2 regions of the Pontibacillus salicampi genome follow, and region 2 is predicted to be linked to the other one. Evidence: a T-box and tRNA genes for the amino acid it is inferred to sense, from the RefSeq annotation. Region 2 holds a T-box; the other holds one or more tRNA genes.
The links. The T-box of region 2 lies ahead of argS (arginine--tRNA ligase). A T-box ahead of a tRNA ligase gene usually reads a tRNA of that ligase, here a tRNA-Arg.
Positions count from the first base shown of each region.

Region 1: it encodes a tRNA-Arg, which carries the amino acid that the T-box ahead of argS (arginine--tRNA ligase) is inferred to sense. The anticodon was not compared.

Region 1 covers NZ_JBHLTP010000024.1:10,725-21,609, forward strand. Annotated here, with positions in the region: gene ACFFGV_RS20230 (Rrf2 family transcriptional regulator) at 584-1,030, opposite strand; gene acsA (acetate--CoA ligase) at 1,657-3,372, opposite strand; gene aldA (aldehyde dehydrogenase) at 3,642-5,090, opposite strand; gene queF (preQ(1) synthase) at 5,274-5,771, shown strand; gene ACFFGV_RS20250 (GMC family oxidoreductase) at 5,812-7,524, opposite strand; gene ACFFGV_RS20255 (gluconate 2-dehydrogenase subunit 3 family protein) at 7,541-8,329, opposite strand; tRNA gene ACFFGV_RS20260 (tRNA-Arg) at 8,417-8,489, opposite strand; gene ACFFGV_RS20265 (deoxynucleoside kinase) at 8,707-9,348, shown strand; gene ACFFGV_RS20270 (deoxynucleoside kinase) at 9,345-10,025, shown strand; tRNA gene ACFFGV_RS20275 (tRNA-Ser) at 10,316-10,408, opposite strand; gene serS (serine--tRNA ligase) at 10,620-10,885, opposite strand, start outside.
Region 2 covers NZ_JBHLTP010000011.1:494,687-505,571, forward strand. Annotated here, with positions in the region: gene ACFFGV_RS14600 (S-Ena type endospore appendage) at 1-150, shown strand, start outside; gene ACFFGV_RS14605 (S-Ena type endospore appendage) at 237-680, shown strand; gene ACFFGV_RS14610 (DUF11 domain-containing protein) at 719-2,182, shown strand; gene ACFFGV_RS14615 (BclA C-terminal domain-containing protein) at 2,222-2,725, opposite strand; gene ACFFGV_RS14620 (YhgE/Pip family protein) at 2,860-5,064, opposite strand; gene ACFFGV_RS14625 (MFS transporter) at 5,358-6,578, opposite strand; gene argS (arginine--tRNA ligase) at 6,945-8,651, opposite strand; T-box leader at 8,721-8,949, opposite strand; gene ACFFGV_RS14635 (hypothetical protein) at 9,086-9,253, shown strand; gene ACFFGV_RS14640 (LacI family DNA-binding transcriptional regulator) at 9,275-10,297, opposite strand; gene ACFFGV_RS14645 (alpha-amylase family glycosyl hydrolase) at 10,332-10,885, opposite strand, start outside.

The sequences.
Region 1 (10,885 bases), on a different contig from region 2:
TTCAAACTCATTATTCGAAAGGTGTTGGCGAAACGGCGAGACTCCTATGGGACCAAAGGACTGATGAGACCCTACAGCGACCGAAGGGAGCGAGGAGACTCAGCGGACGCCCATGGAAAGCGAGTCGTTTCGCCAACACCGCCTCGATACACATAGAAGAACCGACGGGACTTTCTCGACACTCTGAAGTGCAGCATTGTAAGCTGCTCTTTCTGCCATCTTGCCTATACTAGCAAGGGCGTATTCTGTTGATAATGTTTATGCCGCTATCGTCACTGCAACCAGGATTTGGGACACGAACTGCACTAACGGCGGTAAAAGGAAGACTTAACTATAGAAAGCAAATGAGGGAGTGATGTCTTCCGAAGTGACCACCATTAAGACTTGTTCTACTCCTGAAGGTAAGCGGAATTTCTAATCATGAACGAGGCACTCTACAAGCAGCAGCCTTTCGTTACCCTCCCAAATCAGTTCCTTCAAAGGAGAACATCCATCCCCATCCTTCTTACATAAATCCGCTAACAATCCGTTTTAGAAAAAAACACCGTGTACGCGTACGCGGCTTCAAGTTGGCCACGTACGTCTATGCCATCTCATTGAGATCTTGCCCTTGCAGCTTTGCCAGTTCTTCTGCTAATAAATCCTCCAAGGTATATCGGTCTAATTCAGTAAAGAATGAAAGCAGCGCTTGATCTAATGCGTTGCGTAATTGGTAGGATGGCATGATGACATGTTCACTCGTATTTTCATCAAAGTCATCAATTAAAGTAAAATCCTCCTCCATATCCCGGATAACTTCCCCTATATTAATAGACTCTGGCGCTTTGCGAAGACGAATACCTCCGTTCCTACCGCGTACTGTTTCAATGATGCCTAGTTTGCCAAGCTGATAGACGATCTTACTCAAATGGTTTTGAGATATATTAAACACAGTCGAAATTTCCTTAATGGATGCCAGTTCCCCTTTGTTCAATGACCCTGTGTATATGAGAACTCTCAGTGCATAGTCTGTATACTTTTTTAAACGCATTTTTCTCACGCTCCTTCAAGACGTCACCTGTACAAATACTTTATAATCATAACAAAAAATAGTATAGCATACGAATTTAAATTGTTAACTAAATCGGCACACATTCATTACATATGTTGCTGAAGCACCTGTATAAACTACATATCATTAAGGTGTAATACGCATACATGTTTTAAAATATAATATTGCTACCTTTTAGTAGCTTCCTAATACAATGACGAACAGACGAAATCCTGTCGTCCGAGCTGCTATACTCGCTTTTATCTATGCATAGACTTGTTGGGATGACCTCATGTTCTGAATCCATTAATCTACTGTTTATGCAGCTGCACAGCATATGGAGCACCTAGAAATCATATACCCTGTTATGAGAAAAATAGACCATAAACCTCGAAGTTTACATATAAAACCTGCACATCACCCAATGTTTGCAGTTTGAATGGAAAAAGGCGCGGCAATAAATTAGGTTTCAGATACGATTGGTACACTATACAGACCCCTCACATTCCAAACACAGGAGAGGATGTCACTCCCGAAATTCACTATACAAATCACCTTCCCTCTATCATTACCTGAACTAACAAAAAAAGCTGCTGAGCAGCACTCAACAGCTTTAGTATATTATCTTATTCTTCTAGCGTAGAAACATCACCAGTCGGAAGGCCTAGCTCCCAGGATTTTAAGAGACGTCTCATGATTTTACCGCTACGCGTTTTTGGGATTTTATCTTTTACTTCTAGTTCACGTGGGGCTGCATGTGCGCTCAATCCTTTTTTCACGAACTGACGAATATCCTCTAGTAATTCTTCAGATTCCTCATAGCCTTCATTTAGTGTGATGAAAGCTTTAATAATTTCTCCACGCTCTGGATCTGGTTTCCCGATTACTCCCGCTTCTGCAACAGCAGCATGTTCGATTAGCTTACTCTCTACTTCGAACGGTCCTACTCGTTCCCCTGATGTGTTAATTACATCATCGAGTCGACCCTGGAACCAGAAATACCCTTCTTCATCGTAGTACGCACTGTCTCCAGAAATATACCAGCCATTCAAGAAATAGCTTTCAAATTTCTCTGGACGGTTCCAAATAGCACGCATCATAGAAGGCCATGGAGACTTAATAGCTAGATTCCCCATCTGGTTAGGCGGCAGTTCATTTCCTTCATTATCAATAATGGAAGCGACAATACCAGGGAACGGTTTCCCCATGGAGCCTGGCTTCATCTCCATTGCTGGATAGTTACAGATAAGCTGGGCACCTGTCTCTGTCATCCACCACGTATCATGAATACGCAGTTTAAAAGCGTCTAAGCCCCAGGCGATTACTTCTGGATTAAGCGGTTCTCCAACACTTGCAATATGACGCAGCTTGGAAATATCAAACGGCTCTACCGCTTCCTCCCCAGCACTCATTAGCTTCCGGAAGGCGGTTGGAGCGGAATACCAAACAGTCACTCCATAATCCTGCAATGCTTTATACCAATTCTCCGGGCTAAAACGACCGCCAACTATGACGTTCGTCACCCCATTGAGCCAGGGCCCAAAGATACCATAGCTAGTGCCTGTTACCCAGCCTGGATCTGCCGTGCACCAATACACATCATCCTGTTGTAAGTCCAGCACCCATTTAGATGTCTGATAGTGCTGAAGCATAGCGTTATGAACATGATAAACCCCTTTCGGCTTACCAGTTGATCCGGAGGTGTAGTGGAGAAGCATGCCATCCTCTAAGTCTACCCATTCCAAATCAAAGCTTTGGGAGGCTTGAGTCATCTCATTATGAAAATGGATAAAGCCTTCCTCTTGTACATCCGCATCGCCTACCAGGACAATTTGCTTTAATTGTGGTAACTCCTTATATGGTACTCTTTCTAAAAGCTCTGGAGTTGTCACAAGCATCGTTGCTTCACTATCCTCCAGACGGTCGCGTACTGCTTGCTCCATAAACGCTTCAAACAATGGACCAGCAATGGCACCAACCTTTAAAATACCAAAAAACGCGGCATAAAATTCAGGACTGCGCGGCATAAACAAGAAAACGCGGTCCCCTTTCTCAATACCTTTATCCTTTAACACATTAGCAAACTGATTACTGGATTGCTTCAAATCCGTAAATGTAATTCGTTCTTCTCGATCTGGAGATGTGAATAATAGTGCAGTTTGATCAGCTTTGTCCGGATTCTCTGCGTGGCGATCAATAGCCTCATACGCAATATTAACTTTACCTGTTTCAGACCAACTGAATGCCTGCTTCGCTTCCTCCCAGTCAAACTGTTGATAAGCTTTCTGGTAGTCCTGTAAATTAAAATTTCCTTCTCTGACTTCAATTTTCTGCATGTTCATTTGATCACCTCATCCCTAATTTGTAAACGATTACACCATTGCCGAAAAGAAAAGCTCCTATTTTTCTACACATGGAGCTTGCTGACTTTGACTTTAGGTAGCAGCTTGTCAGCTTCCTTTTTCTTATTAAAATATTTAAAAAATTTGGTTAATTACTATTGTAAGGTAGATTTATACATTTTTAAAGTGATAAGTATAGAGTTTCGGTTCAAATCCCTATATATCACATAAAGAAAAGGCGCTCCTATAGGCAGGAGCGCCGCTTTTGTTTATTGCTTATCTTTCTTGTATTCCATATACACTACTTGCGTAACAAGGAAATCCTCCATCCCATGCTTACCATCTGCACCACCTAGTCCAGACTTACGCATTCCTTGGTGATAGCCCTGAACTGCTTCAAAGTTTTCTCGGTTGATAAATGTTTCTCCAAATTTGAGTTCATTGACGATACGCATGGCCTCATTCATATCTTCCGTATAAACAGAGCTTGAAAGTCCATACTCTGTGTCGTTTCCTTTCTCAATAGCTTCATCCAGAGTTTTAAAAGTAGTAATAGGGATAACAGGGCCGAATATTTCTTCCTTAATGACCTTCATGTCATGGGTAACGCTAGATAGAATAGTAGGCTGATAGAAATAACCATTTTCCTTCTCTACTCGTTTCCCACCTGTAACAATGTTAGCTCCTTGCTGGACTGCTTCCTCTACCATCTGTTCTACTTCCTCGAGACGGTCTTGGCTAATAAGCGGACCGACATCTGCCTGCTGATTTTCCAGCGGATTATCGATTGTTAGACCTTCAAATTCCTGCTTAAGTCGATTAATGAGCTCCTCTTCTAAGTCTTCATGCACATACACCCGCTCCGCATTCGTACATGCCTGTCCATTGTTGGCGAGTCGAGATAGTTTTATGTTTTCTACCGCCGTCGCTAAATCGGCATTCTTTGTTACAATGGCAGGTGCTTTACCACCAAGCTCTAGATTAACCTTGGTAATGTTCTGCGCAGCTGCTTCCATTACTTTCGTACCAGCACCTACACTGCCTGTCATGGTAACCATATGAACCTTCTCATGAGAAGCCAGTGCGTTTCCTATCGTACCACCCGTACCTGTAATAAAGTTATAGACTCCGTTCGGGATATCCAAACTATCTATAATCTTCGTAAACTCTGCAGCAGTATTTGGAGTCTGCTGACTTGGCTTCAATACGATAGAGCATCCTGTTACAAGTGCTGTAGCAACTTTTCTAGCTAGTATAAAGACCGGGAAGTTCCATGGCACAATACCAGCGACTACCCCAATCGGCTTCTTATAAATAAAAATGTTCTCATTTGGGCGATCACTCGGCACAATTTCGCCCTCTATTCTACGTGCCCACTCTGACATGTAACGGAAATAATCTATTGCTAGATCTACCTCCCCGCTTGCCAGCTCATAATCCTTCCCTTGCTCTTCTTGAAGCAGCTGTATGAAGGTGTCCCTTTTTTCCTCTATTTTATCTCCCATAGCGCGTACAGCTTGCCCACGTTGAATATTCGGTACCTGCTCCCACTCCTTCTGTGCTTCAAAGGCAGCCTCAACCGCTTTGTTCACATCCTGCTCTGTTCCCTTTGGAGTGCGGGAAATGACCTGTTCTGTAGATGGGTTCACTATATCAATATATTCATTACCTGTTGATTCTACATATTCACCATTAATGTATAGCTTATGAGTTTCCATACGTTCTTCCTCCTTTGAATGGATCTCTTGCTTACGGTTACATCTGTTCCTCATTCGACAAATAGTGAAACGTACGAATAGGCTACACCTTACGTAAATTGACACATTATGTCGGCAGGACTATACTATGAAATGAAATATTAGCGTTGAACGTATCTGTACAACAAGAAAGGATGACGATAGATGGCAGGCCGTAACGAGGAAGACTTAAAGGATGTCACATTGCTAGGAAACCAAGGGACATCCTATAGCTTTGACTATGACCCAGACGTGTTAGAGACATTCGACAATCAGCATCCAAATCGCGATTATTTCGTTAAATTCAATTGCCCAGAATTTACGACATTATGCCCTAAGACGGGACAACCAGATTTTGCGACCATTTACATTAGCTACATCCCAGACGTGAAAATGGTCGAGAGTAAATCCCTTAAATTATACCTATTCAGCTTTCGTAACCACGGAGGCTTCCACGAGGACGCCGTGAACGTAATCATGAATGACCTCATTGAATTAATGGATCCACGTTATATCGAAGTATGGGGGAAATTCACTCCAAGAGGCGGCATTTCCATTGACCCGTGGTGTAACTACGGTAAGCCTGATACGAAATATGAACAAATGGCAGACCATCGCCTGATGAACCACGATTTATATCCTGAAAAAATCGATAATAGATAATAGAAAAGCGAAGCGCCACTTATCTGGCCTTCGCTTTTTGCTATACAAGGGACCCTCCCTTTTCACGATATTTCTTTATTCCCTCTGCTGCCCGATATGCTAATGCTCCGACTGTATCAGTAGGGTTAACACCGCCGTTATGAGCAAAGGCTGAAGCTCCCACTACAAAGAGATTTTCTGCCTGCCAATGCTGTAGATAATTGTTTACGACAGAATCCTCTGGGTCCTTCCCCATAATGGCGCCACCCGTATTATGAGTCGTTTGGTAGGGAACGATGCTGTAATCGCCAAGTGTTGGGGTTGGCACTGTCTTGGAAGCCCCCATTTTCTCCGATATTTCTGCTGTTTTCTTTGTCATGAATTGATGAAGCTTTCTGTCTTGATCTGTAAAATTGTAAGTCATCCGTAAAAGTGGTAATCCATAAGCATCTTTATAAGTAGGATCTAAATCGAGGAAATTTTCCCGATGGGGCAGAGAAGCACCTTGGGAGACTACAGTCAACGTCCGATTAAAATAGCGCAGGGAATTCCTCTTGAATTCCTTCCCCCATCTCGGAGAGTCAGGCGGCACCAGATTATTTGCAATGGGACGCTTCCCTGTTTGGGTCATCGAAATAACTCCTCCATGGAGAAAATCGACATTAGAATGGTCAAAATTATCACCATAATAATCATTAATCGAGGTGCCTAGCGCACCTGCTCCCATATAAGTATTAAATTGTTCCTCTTCGTAGAAGCCTGTCGATCCAGGGAGGATTTGATAGCAATAGCTGCGGCCGACGACACCTTTTCCAGTGTTCGGATTATAAGCCTCCCCAATTTGACTCATCAGCAAAAACTTCACATTGTTCATAACATAGGAGGTTAAAGCGACTACTTCAGCCGGCTGCACATATTCCTCCCTGCTCAGCACATCGACGTATTTCACACCCTTTACGCTTTCTCCGTCATACAATACCTCGGTGACATTAGCGTGGAATCGAATAGTGTACCTTTCTGTTTCTTGGGCAGCTGGTAGAACGGCCACTACAGGATCTGCCTTTGCTCCATACTCACAGCCAAACCGTTCACAATAAGCACAATACTGACATCCATTAATTTGCAAACCATACGGATTCTTATAAGGCTCTGATAAATTAGCTGAAGGAATACGATACGGCTTATATCCAAGCTCTTTAGTTGCCCTAGAAAACGTGTCTAACGCTTTCGTACTTTTCATTGGAGGAGTTGGATAAGGATTGCTTCTTTTCCCAGCGAGAGGATTCTCCTCCCCGGATATACCACAGGTCTTTTCAAATTGATCGTAATAAGGCTCTATCTCCTCATACGTCAGGCCCCAATCTTGGATAAAATAGCCTGGCTTAATTTTTTTCCTGCCGTATTTGTTTACGGTTTGGGTATATATTTCAAAATCATACGGAAAGAAGCGATACGTCTGCCCATTCCAATGGACACCCGCACCACCTACATTCTCTCCTAATAAGAACGAACCTAACTGACGCATAGGAAGGGCGCGCTGCTTCCGCGTATTACGAAACGTAATCGTCTCCTTCGACACATCCTGCATTAATTCATAACGAAAGGCGTAGCGTAATTCATCATGTCCATGCAAGTAATCTGCTGTCGAACGGTCCTTCCCTCGCTCTAATCCGACAACCTTCATTCCAGCCCGCGCCAGTTCAGCAGCTAAAATACCACCCGTCCAGCCGACACCAACTGTCACGACATCTACTTTCGGCAATGTTGTTACCATCTATCTCCCTCCCTATTTACTTGTTTAACATATTATGCAGACTCTGCGGCTCCATTTCGACAAAGGCTCGCTTATCAATATGCTTCCTATACGCCATTTGCGCACCAGGGTATTGCTTCATCCGCCAGCCTTCCATATCCCGATTACCTCCATATAACGGGTCAGCATAGGCACCCTCCAATGTTGCAGCCCGAAGCAGCTCAAAGAACTCCGCAGAGGAAGCACCCTTCATCGTCACCTTATTTCTCTCTAAGGCAAGTAATAGGTCGTCCTGCTGGTCTGCCGTCAAATCTTGAAAGCTACCGTTATAATCTTGCTGACTTATTTCTTTCATTATTCGAATACCCTGACGAAAAATCTCTCCTCGCGTCAATCGGGATTGAGCCCCTTGGGTTTGCTCTCCTTTATAAAAAGGACCCTGACGATACTCCCTGGCATTGTTCCCCCACGCCCCGGCAAGCTGATGATCGATAAAGAACGGAACGCCTAGCTTAATAGCACCTGGACCATGCTCATCCTCAGGAAAAATACGCTCCGTTCCCGCAGCAAGCACCCGAAAATCATCTCGATTCGTAAAGAACATAAAAGCATCGTGATAGCTGCCATCCAGTAGAGTGCCTTTCTTCCCCCTCTTTGGCTCCTCTAAAATCTGCATGGTAATGAGACTTGCTACCAAGCTGCCACCAACTACGCCACCTGCAGCATAGCCACTCTTTCTAAGAAACTCTCTTCTACTGAATGTTTCCTTCTCTACCATAATCGTCCCCTCCGGCCCTGTAGTTCCTACCATTATCTCCGATGCCAAAAACAGATATACCTGTTAGAGAAGGGAATAAAAAAAGCTCATGACGACTTTTCTCGTCATGAGCTTTCCAGATGTTGCGACAAATAACGACCCCGGCAGGATTCGAACCTGCGACACAAGGTTTAGGAAACCTATGCTCTATCCCCTGAGCTACGGGGCCACATTTTTTCACTTGCGATATATATTATAATAAAGCTTTCTCCTTTTGCAAAGTATAGAGATTAAAATAATTGTCCAAAACTGGAATTATTTACGGAGACGTTGAAATAATTTTCAGGATTTCTCCCAGTTACTTGGATCGGTCGATTATGATAGAATATAATTTGTCTGTCAGAACGTAGCACAATAGGACTGTTTATCATGAAGGAGGAGGAGAGATGGGACGAACGCCTTTTATTGCAGTAGAAGGACCAATCGGCGTAGGAAAAACATCCCTCGCAAAAAAATTAGCCTCCCAGTTTCAATATACGTTGTTAAAAGAAATTGTAGAAGAGAATCCTTTTCTCGGTAAGTTTTATGATGATATTGAAGAGTGGAGTTTTCAAACGGAAATGTTCTTCCTATGCAATCGCTATAAACAGTTACAAGATATAGATCAGAAATATCTTGCTAACGACCAAGCCGTTGTATCGGATTACCACATCTCCAAAAATTTAATTTTTGCTGAGCGTACTCTACAGGAAAAAGAGTACGAAAAGTACGTCCAGATTTATGATATTTTGACACAGGATATGCCAAGGCCTAATATGATTGTTTATCTACATGCAAGTCTCGATACTTTATTAGAGAGAATTCGCAAACGGGGCAGGGAAGTCGAACAAAATATTCAAGAGAGCTATCTGGAACAGCTCTCTCAGGACTATGAGCTCTTTATGAATAAATTCCAGCAGGATCACCCTGATATCCCAGTTATCCACTTTAATGGAGATCATTTAGACTTCATCAAACACCAAGACGACTTGGATTACATGATCCAAACGATACAGAATCACTTCGAAAAAGGGGAAGTTATCACATGAACCGACGAAACGAATATGGGATTCCAAATGATGCGGTCATTACTATCGCTGGAACAGTAGGAGTAGGGAAATCTACAATGACCAATGCTCTAGCGGATGCATTGAATTTCCGTACATCTCTCGAAAAAGTAGATAAAAACCCATATCTAGACAAATTCTATTACGATTTCGAGCGCTGGAGCTTCCATTTACAGGTTTATTTCCTTGCTGAGCGCTTTAAGGAACAAAAGAAAATCTTCGAATATGGCGGAGGGTTCATCCAAGACCGCTCTATATATGAGGATACAGGCATTTTCGCCAAGATGCATTACGAGAAAGGGACCATGAACGAAGTAGATTATAACACGTATAAGAGCTTATTCGACGCCATGGTTATGACCCCATATTTCCCTCATCCGGACCTGTTGATTTATCTAGAAGGCTCCTTCGATGACATTTATGGACGTATTAAAGAAAGAGGTCGCCCGATGGAGCAGCAGACTCCAATGGCTTATTGGGAAGAAATGTTTAACAGGTATGAGAACTGGATTGATGACTTCAATTCCTGCCCTGTTCTTCGAGTGAATATCGCAGATTATGACATTGTAAACGAGGAAAACTCAATTGAACCAATCCTAGAAAAAATCGGCCACTTTATTCAGCAGTCTCGTAAATGGAAATCTCGACAACTGACGTAACGGAAGGAAAAGGACGAAATCAGATGTGATTTCGTCCTTTTTATTTAGGAAAATTAATAATAATGTTCATTGGGCAATGTAGGGGTGCTGGAGGCTGTGTTATGGAGTTGGAATCTTATTGTGGTGTTTATAGGGGATTTGTATTTTAGGGGCTATCCTTACTATTTTTAAACGTAACCACTCCTTCCAGCATATAAAAAAAGCACCCTAATAGATAGGATGCTTTTTCGGCTCATATACAAAATCGTTAACAACGATTTTCAATCTCCAATTTTTACGCGCATAAAAAATGGCGGAGGAGGAGGGATTCGAACCCCCGCGGGGCGTTAACCCCCTGGCGGTTTTCAAGACCGCTCCCTTCAGCCGAACTTGGGTACTCCTCCGTAACGACAAATACTAATATATCAGTTATCTAGAATAGTGTCAACATAGTTCGACAAATTCTATACTTCTTTTATGTGTCGATTATCCTTACCGTGACACACACCAATGGGAAGTGTACCGGACATGCCTAAGAAAATCAAGAGCAGTACCTTTTATACTTTACAAAACACCTACCAGCATTTACTGGTAGGTGTCCGGGAACTCTATCCACTATTGAATGACGTCTTTTCCTCCCATGTATGGGCGCAGTACATTTGGGATAACAACAGAGCCATCTTCCTGCTGATAATTTTCTAAGATAGCTGCTACCGTACGTCCAATTGCAAGTCCAGAGCCATTCAATGTATGAACAAATTCTGGCTTACCTTGCTTATCCCGACGGAAGCGGATGCCCGCACGGCGTGCTTGGAAGTCTTCAAAGTTGGAGCAAGAAGAAATCTCACGATAGGTGTTGGAGCTTGGGATCCAAACCTCAA
Region 2 (10,885 bases):
AGCTTCAACGTCAGCCCGCAGTCTGCTATTATACTTGAAGTAGTTGGTCTGGAATTAGTTACATTTACTTGTATTGCGTCTATCCCTGCCGGTGGCGTATGTACTGGTACATTTGAAGCTGACCTGCAGTACACTGTAGTGAGTACCTAAAAAAATATAAGTACAGGACACTCTTGGTTTATGAGAGTGTCCTGTTCCGTAAGGAAGGAACAGTACTGTAAGAGAGGAGATTCAAAGTGAACTACAGACAATTTTTACAAGAATGCGACTTGGAACTGGCCCCTTCTGGCTGTCCTGGCATATTCCCCCCAAAGCCTACTCCTCCTCCAATCCCGCCTGCTAATTGTACGATTGTAAAAAATGAAGTGTGTGGAAACATTGAACAGCCGTGTGATGGAAGCTGGGTGGAATATTGGAGTACCATAGGGTTGCCGGAAGCACCGAGCGGTTCGCTTATTGTGTATAACGGAAGTGGCTGCACGATGAACGTAAGAGCAGTTATCAACGGACAACTGCTTACCATATTAAATGTCACCGAAAGAAACCAGTCCAAATCCGTAACGGTGGACGGTATAGAGATGATTGAAGTGCAGTGTCTGAGTGAGACAACAGGAGCAAGATGCTCTGGACGATTTTGTTTAACGATACAATATCCCAAAATTTGCGGTGACGTAGAATAATCATCTCCTTATGTCGGTAGGAAAGGAGTCGAAATAGAATGCCCTTTGTGAATCGATTCTCGATAAGAACCTGTGGTGCCATGACATTTACAGGGAATACACTTGGTTTAAGTCAGCTGACCAATACAAATGAGGCTGGTACAGCTGGAAGTATTGGAGCATTTATAACTACTGATGTTGGAATGCAGGTGCCAACTTTCCCAGCAGGGACCACTTTAGATTATTTAGAGAATAGCTCCAGTGCGGAATTGGTCATTCCGACAGGGAGTACGGTTTTATACGCAGAGCTGATTTGGGGTGGAAACTATCTAACGAGAGATGAAGATATTACCGGTTTACTCAATAATTCTGTAACGTTAACAGACTCAACAGCTGTGGACCATGTCATTGCCCCTGACCCAGTAACTGCCAACCAGCCAACGTTTACACTTGGAACCCCGCCAATAACTAGAGGATTCTATATGAGATCAAATGATGTGACGAGCATTGTTCAATCAGCTGGTGCAGGTACCTACACGGTGGGGCAGGTGCCAGGGTTATTAGACCCCTTAATTGCCTCTACAGCTAATACGAACCACGCAGGCTGGACGTTAGCAGTAGTGTATGAGAACGCTACACTTCCTAATCGCTCCATGAACCTCTTTGTCGGGGCTCAAGGTATCGTAATAACCGGTGTTAACCCTATTATAGACATACCTGTTTCTGGATTCATGACCCCTCCGAACGGCGTGGTGGATGCCCGATTATTAATCTCCGCTCAAGAAGGAGATGCCAACATCGGAGGGGACCAGACGTTATTTGGACCTGATGCCCTGTCCTTATCCGTCCTATCCGGCCCAAACAATCCCGCCAACAACTTTACAGGCTCCCAAATCAATGATGATAGTGGAAACCTTGATACCACAGGAACCTTTGGGACGAGAAATCAAAACCCATTTACTCTAACAAATATTGTGGCAGGGCGACAAGGGTGGGATATTACTAATGTCAGCGGATCGGGTTTACTCCCTAACAATCAGAATAGTGCCGTATTTCGTTTCACCTCAACGGGTGACGCCTATATGCCCGATGCACTTGGAGTTCAAATCGATGAAGGAGATGCTGTTCTAGATATAACAAAAACGGTAGATAAACCTTTTGCTGTCTACAACGATGTTCTCTCCTATACTATTACGATTACAAACAACGGTGTCGTCCCTGCCGATAATGTTATTTTCTTTGACGATATCCCTCCTGGAAGTATTTTCGTAGAAAACAGCTTGTTTATTGATGGAGTTCCATTTCCGGGTGTTAATCCTCAATTTGGCGTTGCATTACCAGATATAGATGTTGGAGATACCGTAACAGTTTTTTTTCAGGTTATCGTGAAACGATGTGACTGCTTTATTAGTAACGTAGCAAGTGTCGAATTTAGCTGCGGTAAAATCGCAAAAAGCAACCCTTCCATCTCCACAGTTTGTGATCAGTGCCAAGTACCAAGGTTTGGAAGGAAATGCTGGTAATCCCATAAAAAAAGGAATCAGGCTGCCTGATTCCTTTTTTTATTCTACTCTTATAATAGTTAAGGAAGCACCAACTCCGGAACTCAACAGTACCAAAGCAGCAATCCCAGCTAATTGTAAGGATATGCTTTCATTAGCATTTAACGAAACAATAACTTCTCCACTTAACTTATTAACTCCTACAGTAGGCGTAACGATAGATTGGGAGATTGGTGTACCATTTATTGCAAGCTGTGCACTAGCAAGTACAGATGCAGAAGGATTGACATGAAAGGAGATATAATATCTTCCTGCTTCTGTAACCATAAATTCTGTATTTGTTAAGTTCGGAGTAATATCTGTAGAGAAATTTTGACCATCGGGCAATGGTATGTCCGTTCCACCTAATACAACTGTAATGGTGTCATTTTGAGTATTCGCTGCAAATCCAGATGTCGCTGTTGCTATTGGACCTGCTGGGCCAGGTGGTCCTGGTATCCCTTGAGCACCTTGTCTGGCTAGTACACCGCCTGGGTAACTTCCCCCACAACTTCCACAACTCATGTCCCTCACCATACCTTTTTCCTAGTATAGTTATAGTAAATGTAGAATAGAGCCTTATAGGAACGGTATATGTGGAGAAATGAAGAAAAAACTCCCTATCTTGGCATTTTGCCAAAGAATAGGAAGTTTTTTTGTTAATGAAATAATCCAGATTCTCTTGATTTCTTCGTTAATTTTTTTGTCCCTTTACTTAAAGGTCCCTTCAAGAATGTTCCTATACTAAGGAATAATAGAAGAAATCCTAATAAATACAATAAATCTGTTTGCACTCTTGCCTTTACCATTCCTCCAACAGCTTCTCTCATTAAATCTACAGCATAAGTGAAAGGCAGGAATGGGTGTATGGATTGGAAGAATTCTGGTAGCAATGCAACGGGATATGTTCCTCCAGATCCAGCAATCTGCAGTACTAAAATAACAATAGCCGTTGCTTTACCAACATCTCCAAAAACAGAGACAAGCGTATAAACGATCGTCATAAACACAACACTTATCAATAAGCCGAATGCAATGAATGGGATAGTTTCTGTAATACCTATTTGCAGCAAAAAGATATTCCCAAGCGTTACCACCAGCGTTTGAAGAATACCAATACTAATAAATGTGGCTAGCTTCCCAAAATATCGCTCGTAATTACGATGCACATTACTGTGATGAGGTTCAGTGGATAGCAAGGACACCAATAGTAAGGCTCCTACCCATAAAGATAAAACGGTATAAAATGGCGTCATACCTGTTCCGTAATTCTCTATAGGGAATAGTGCGTTCTTGTTTAATTGAACTGGTTCCGCAAAGAAATTCTGTTCTGCTGCAGGGTCGTTCTTTAACAGCTCAATAATTTCATTGATATCTGTTTCTCCTTGGATATCTCGAATACGATCAGCGAGCTCATTGACTTTTGCATTCACATAAGGATATTCATTCAGCATATATTCGAGAATATCTTGACCTTCAGCAATATTACCTTCTGTATTGGCTAAAATTCTTTCCACTTCTGGTATGGTAGATTGCACCTCTCCTAAAATGGAGCGTGCATTTTGCAATGTCTGTTTGGCACTTTCAATCTCCGCTAACACTTTAGGTTCTATGTTATTGTTATATTCCTTTACAAAGGCATCTATTTGATCAGCGGTAGACTTGGATTTATTCTGTAATGTCTTGAGTGTGTCATCAATCTCACCTTGCTGTTCCGATAGTAAAGTTTCGAGCTCTGTACTGTCACTTTGAATGTTGCTTAAGCTTTCTTGTATTGCTTGAACTTCCTTTATAGCTTGATCAATAGATTGTTGGGATGCATTATTTCCTTCCCCTTGTTCCCCATTAGTTTCATTGCCGGATTGACTATTTTGCTGCTGTTCTTTAAGCTGTTGAAGCAGTTTTTCTATTTCTTCCAGCTGTTGATTGGATTCTTTTGTTTGTTTGGAAATTTGATCCTTAATAGCCTTACTTGAACTTAAATCAATGTCAGCTGATCGAGCCTCTGATAGAAATGCATTAACATCCTGTGCAGTTTGCTGGGCTTTCTTTAAATCTTCCTCAACCTTTGGTGCGAGCTCATTTAAACGCTGCTCTGCTTCTTTAAGAAAGGCTGTTGTTTCATCAATCGTATTCAATCCCTGGTTCGTTACATTCTTCGCTTGTGGAAGCAGACCTTGTACATCATTAATAATGGTAGAGACACGTTTGGAATCATTGTATGAGCTAGATATTAAATCATGGATTTCTGGTAGATTCTTTTCTAGTTTAAAGACATACTCTTCAAACTGTTTAATATCAGGTAAATCCTTCTCAAGCTCTACTCCTAGATCATTGAAGAGTTCAGCAATGGTCCCATTCACTTCCGATACAAAGTTACTTGTAATCTGGTCTACAATAACACTAGCGCCTTTTTCTGTAATTTTAGGTGCGATAGCATTTACCTTCTCATTCACATAATACTGTACCTGAGATTTTTCCGGTTCATCATTCATCACAGTACTCAATTTCTCTGAGAAGTTTTCTGGGATAACAATTACAGCATAGTAGTCTCCATATTCGAGCTTATCCATTGCCTTATCTTTCGTAGTAAATTGCCAATCAAAATTATCATCTTTCTTTAACTTCGTTACTAATTCTTTTCCAACATCAATCTCTTTGTCACGGATGGTAGCACCCTTGTCTTCATTAACCACCCCAACTGGAAGCTGGTCTGTTTGGCTGTAGGGATCCCACGACGCCTCGATATTAAACCAAGCGTACAAGGATGGCAGGATGGTCAATCCTCCAATTAATAAAGCTGCTACCCAATTTGTAGCTATGTTTTTCCAATCTGTTGAAAAAATGGTCCATATATTTTTCATATGTCGATGCTCCTGTTTACATTATACTGAACAACTGTTCATTATACTCCTTTTCACAGAAAGATGGTACCGTGAAAATTTACTACTATAATGTAAGCTCAGAAATCACCTCATTCTAGGTTAAATTATTATCATCATGGAGGTAAATCATGTATAGGAAAGGAGAATCATTACATCAGAGGATGGCAGGAATATAAGCGAGCTATATGACAGTGCATTACTGGTCTCAGGTTCTTTTAGTACAGGTAAATTAAATAAGGGTGACTCCACTAATAGAAGTCACCCTTAGGCTGCTATTTACGATTTGCAGTTTCCATACGACGGAGCCATGCAGTTAACAGAACAGCCCCGACAACCATGACACCACCTATCCAAGGCGTATGAATTAATCCGATGGAATCAACGATAAGCCCGCCAACGAATGAGCCGATAGCTATGCCCACATTAAAGGCCGCAATGTTCAATGCAGAGGCTACGTTAACAGCTGATGGCACATACTTCTCTGCTAAGTTCACAACGATAATTTGCAGTGTAGGCACGTTCATGAAAGCAAATAACCCCATGAAGAATATTGCAATTACACCGACTACCTTAAACGGAATGGCGAACGTTAGTACAAAGAGAACGATGGCTTGGAAGACAAACATCCAAAATAAAGCTTTAATAGGATTTTGGTTAGCGGCTTTTCCACCGATTGTATTCCCGATAGCCACAGCTAACCCATAAAACACAAGGATAATACTTACGAAACCTGGTTTAAAGCCTGTTACTTCCTCAAGGAGAGGGGCAAGGTACGTAAAGGCGACAAAGGTCCCGCCATATCCAAGGGCTGTAATTAAAAAGGCCAGCATAATTCTACCGTTTTTCAAAATTTTCAACTGGTCACTAAATTTAGCTGGTGGGGACTCTTCCAAGTTTTTCGGTACCAAAATGGCACTAGCAATAATTCCAATTACACCTAATAAAGCAACACCTGCAAAGGTCGCTCTCCACCCGAATGTTTGACCAATAAATGTACCCAATGGCACACCCGTTACGGTTGCCACGGTTAATCCCGTAAACATGAACGCAATGGCACTGGCTCGCTTGTGCTCAGGTACCAAGCTTGCGGCAATGGTAGAGCCTATAGAGAAAAAGATTCCATGTGAAAATGCTGTTACAAATCGAGCAACTAATAATAAGCTGAAGCTTGTTGAGATAGCAGCAATTCCATTTCCTAAAATGAATACAACCATAAGTGCTATTAATAAGTTTTTTCGCCCCATCTTACTGGTTAATGCAGTTAATACTGGAGCTCCTACAGCTACACCAATTGCGTAGCCAGAAACGAGAAGACCCGCTAGTGTAATGGAGATAGTGAGATCGTCGGAGATGGACGACAGTAAACCCACTGGTACAAATTCTGTAGTTCCTATTCCAAAAGCACTAATCGCTAGTGCTAACAAAGCAAATTTATTACTTCCTTTTGATTTCTCCTCTGGTTGCGTGTGAATAGCTTGAGCTTGAGAACCCATACTTAGTTTCCTCCTTATTGCATTGTTCTTATTCTTGAGTTGTGGATTGGAGGGTGAAACGCCGGCGCCATTTGTTTTTCCCTCACTGCATAACATATTATTGCGCACACCCATTCGAATGGGAAGTACGTACTTTAAAGTGCTGTAGGTACCTTCTGGTTCGGTAGGCACTTTAAAGTAACTATCAGGTTCTTTAGAAAGACTTATTACATCTAAGAACCAACATTGATTATGCAGCCTGGTCTAACATTTGAATAGTACGCACTTTGTTGTTCTATAGGCACTTACAGGTAACAAATATGGACTCTCAAGGAATGTACAAGCTATCTGTTATTTAATTTTTTTAATACGTAATCAGAAGATAAGCTACATTTTAGTTGGGGCTTCTATATTTAAAAGACGCAGCCCCTCTTTTAAAACAGTAGTTACAGCAAATACAATAGTTATACGAGTTTGCTGAAAAGTACTCTCTTCCAACACACGGACTTTCGTATAAAATCGATTAAAGCTTTGTGCTAACTGAAGAAGATACTTTGCCAAGCGAGCAGGGTTGTACTCACCAGCCGAAGCTTTTATAATATCCGGAAATTCTTGTAGTAATTTAATAATTGGCCACATAGTCTCCATGTCATCTTGTGCAAATAGCAAGGAGGTAGTTTGGGGCATAGGTGCTCCTTTCGCAAGCAAAGAGCAGCCGCGAGCATAAGTATATTGCAAATACGGTGCTGTTTCACCGTCAAAACGTAGCATGTCATCATAAGAAAATTCAATATCGTTGGATCGATGATGCTTAATATCATGAAAAATAACCGCACCAACCCCTACTTTTCTCGCTACTATCTCCTTATTTTCTAACAAAGGGTTCTTTTCTTCTATGTTCGCTTCCGCTAATTGAATCGCTTTTTCCAGAACCTCCTGGAGAAAAACTACTTTCCCTTTACGAGTGGACATTTTCTTTCCATCTCTTAGCATCATTCCAAATGGAACATGGATCAGCTTATCTGCCCACTCATAACCCATTTTTACTAATACCGCTTTTAATTGTTCAAAATGCAGGCTCTGTTCGTTCCCAACCACATACAAGGACTCGGTAAAGTGATACGTTTCCATTCGATCGACCGCAGCAGCAAGGTCACGGGTCGTATAAAGCGTGGTACCATCAGATTTTTTGATGAGTGCTGGAGGCATACCATAGTCATCTAGAGATACCACTTCAGCTCCTTCGGAACGGACCAATAAACCTTTTTCCTGAAGCTTCGTAATAATGGCTGGTGTTTGAGGGTGATGGTAAGCTTCGCTTTTATAAGAGTCGAAGGAAACACCGAGAAGGTCATAAATATTTTGGAATTCTTTTCGCGATTCTTCTCGAAACCATTCCCATAAGGACGTTGCATAGGCATCACCGTTTTCAAGCTTCTGAAACCATTCACGCCCCTTGTTATTTAAAGCATCATCCTGTTCTGCTTCTCTATGGAAACGTACATACAGCTTTAAGAGCTCTTGAATTGGATTTAGACGTACTTTTTCCTCCTCTCCCCACCAAGTGTAAGCGGCAATGAGCTTACCAAATTGGGTACCCCAGTCCCCTAAATAATTAATGCGAACAACCTTATACCCACACTTCTCTAAAAGATTGGCAATAGCACTCCCAATTACAGTTGAACGAAGGTGTCCCATGGAGAAAGGTTTAGCAATATTAGGGGAGGACAAATCCATCGTTATGGTCTTACCATCCCCTTCGTATTGAGTACCGTATGCGTTCCCCTTCTCTATAATAGTGGATAATACAGATGTAGCTACTTCTTCTTTTTGGTAAAACATATTCACATATGGTCCTACCGATTCCACCCGTTCAAACTGGGAAGAACATTGCTCTCTCAGTTGCTCCGCTAGCACCTCAGCAATTAACTTTGGATTTTGATGCTGCAAGCTGGCTAGAGCAAAGCATGGAAAAGCTATGTCTCCCATATGCTCGTATTTAGGAGCTTCAAGCAATTCAGTAACCCGCTCCTTAGATAGCTGTCCTTCTAACTGTTCATATATGGCTTGTGCCGTGGCTGTTTTTGACGTCATTATTTGCTCCTCCTTTTATGGTAATGCTCTAGCGTGAACCAAAAAAAACCGCCCCTTTTCCAATATTGGAAAAGAGACGGGTATTATCCGTGGTACCACTCTTCTTTCACAGGAGAATCTACCGCAATTCACCTGTAAGCACTCTATGCTCTATAACGCGAGCTACCGACTCCCCCTACTGTAAGTTCAAGGTAATGCCTCCGAAGTCCGGTTCATCCCACTTTCGTTCTCAGGCTTCCACCATCCCTGATTCGCTGTTCAACTCTAATGAGATTACTCTCTTCCTCAACGGCAACGTTAGATTTAATTACTTATTGTATAGAAGGATGTTCTAAAAGTAAAGAACATTTTGTATTTTGTGTTATTATGAATGCTGTTGATATGGAATTAATAATTCCTCATTAGATAAGCACCTGCAAGAGGGAGTAGGTATATTGAGCAAAATAGAAAGCACATTTGATATTCGTTCAGAAACAGAAAGACTATTCATTAGACCATTAAGGCAAGCTGATTTTACTAATTGGTTAAATGCCTTTAAAAGCAGAATTCCTTCTTTTCATCGTCATGACAAAGGACAGATAAAAGGTCACTCCCTATATTAGGGAAGTGACCTTTGGTACATTCTATTCTAATTGCTTGACGGAATCCCGCTCTACAATGTTATGTGGAACAATAATCCGTTTAATAGGTTCATCCTTGTTTTTCACATTCTCGATTAAGCATTTAGCAGCCTGATTACCAAGCTGGAAAATTTGCACATCGGTAGTTGTCAGAGCTGGCCTTATAATTTCTGATAGGTAGACATTGTTAAAGCTGACAAGAGATACATCCTCTGGTACCCTAATACCGAACTCAGCTAGCATGGTCAACATGCCAACGCTCATTAAATCATCCGCCACAACAAGACCTGTGGGTGGTTTATCCATCTGAAACAATTCCCTGACTGCTTCCTTGCCACCTGATGTGAGTAACTCCGTGTACACCTGATACGAATTGTCTATCGGTATGCCTGCTTGCTGAAGCGCTAGTTTATATCCAGCAACTCGATCCTCTGTAACGGTCAAATTAGGATCGCCGCCTACAAAGGCTATACGGGTATGGCCTTTCTCAATAAGAACGTCTGTAATATCTATGGCTGCCTGGATATTATCGTTATCGATATGATTTACTTCATTCATATTTCCAGTCGGTTTTCCAATTAGCACATATGGAAAGCCTCTCTCCAATAAATAATCAGCCACTCTGTCATCCTTGCTAGAATATAGAAGCATCATGCCGTCCACCTGATGTCCTTCCACCATTCTGCGAACACTTTCCATGACCTCATCCTCTGTCTCCCCTGTGGAAATGTTCAAGGAATATTGCTCTTTATGGGCTACAGAACTAACTCCTCTTAGTACCTCTGGGAAAAAAGGATTTTGCAACGCTTTATCTGCTGATGATTTCATGACGATTCCTAATGTTTGGGTAGAATTGTTAGCCAAACTTCGTGCATTGATATTGGGATGATAACCAAGATCCTTCATTGCCTTTCGAACTCTTTTCTTGGTTGCCATACTGATTCTTGGGTTGTCCGATAACACTCTCGACACAGTGGAAGGTGCTACATTTGCTGCTTTTGCTACATCCTTTATGGTTATGCCCATTCTCAATCACCTACTTTTATCATAATACCGCTTACTATGTCTTTTGTTTGTTTTTCACTGTAACAACTATTACAAAGCCTATAAACGCACCCATTACGAGGATTACAGCACCAACGAAGAGCAAATTCACACCCTGATTGTCTTCTTCTACGTATATATCTGCAGTCTCTCTGTCTAATGCAATTTTATATTGATTATCTCCTTGATTCCGGACTATCGTATCATATACCAATCCACGAAGCTGTTTATCCTCTGATATATTACTCAGGGTAGCGGATTTGGTTGTAACATCATTATTAATAGCTATGTAAACCGTCTCCCCCTGATAGGATCGTTTAAATACTGCAAAAGCTCCATCGTCTATTATTTGTTCGAAACTCCCCTTTCGCAAGGCAGGAAATCTACCCCTTATAGCCGCTAACTGTTCCATATGAGCCTTAATATCAGATTCTCCGCTTTTAAAGTTCATAATAGGATTATTTGTATGATCACTATCCAAAGCAATTTCACTGCCATAATACAAAGAAGGTGTTCCAGGTGTAGCATATAGATAGGTTAATGCAAGCTTCCATCTTGTCGTTGGATTAT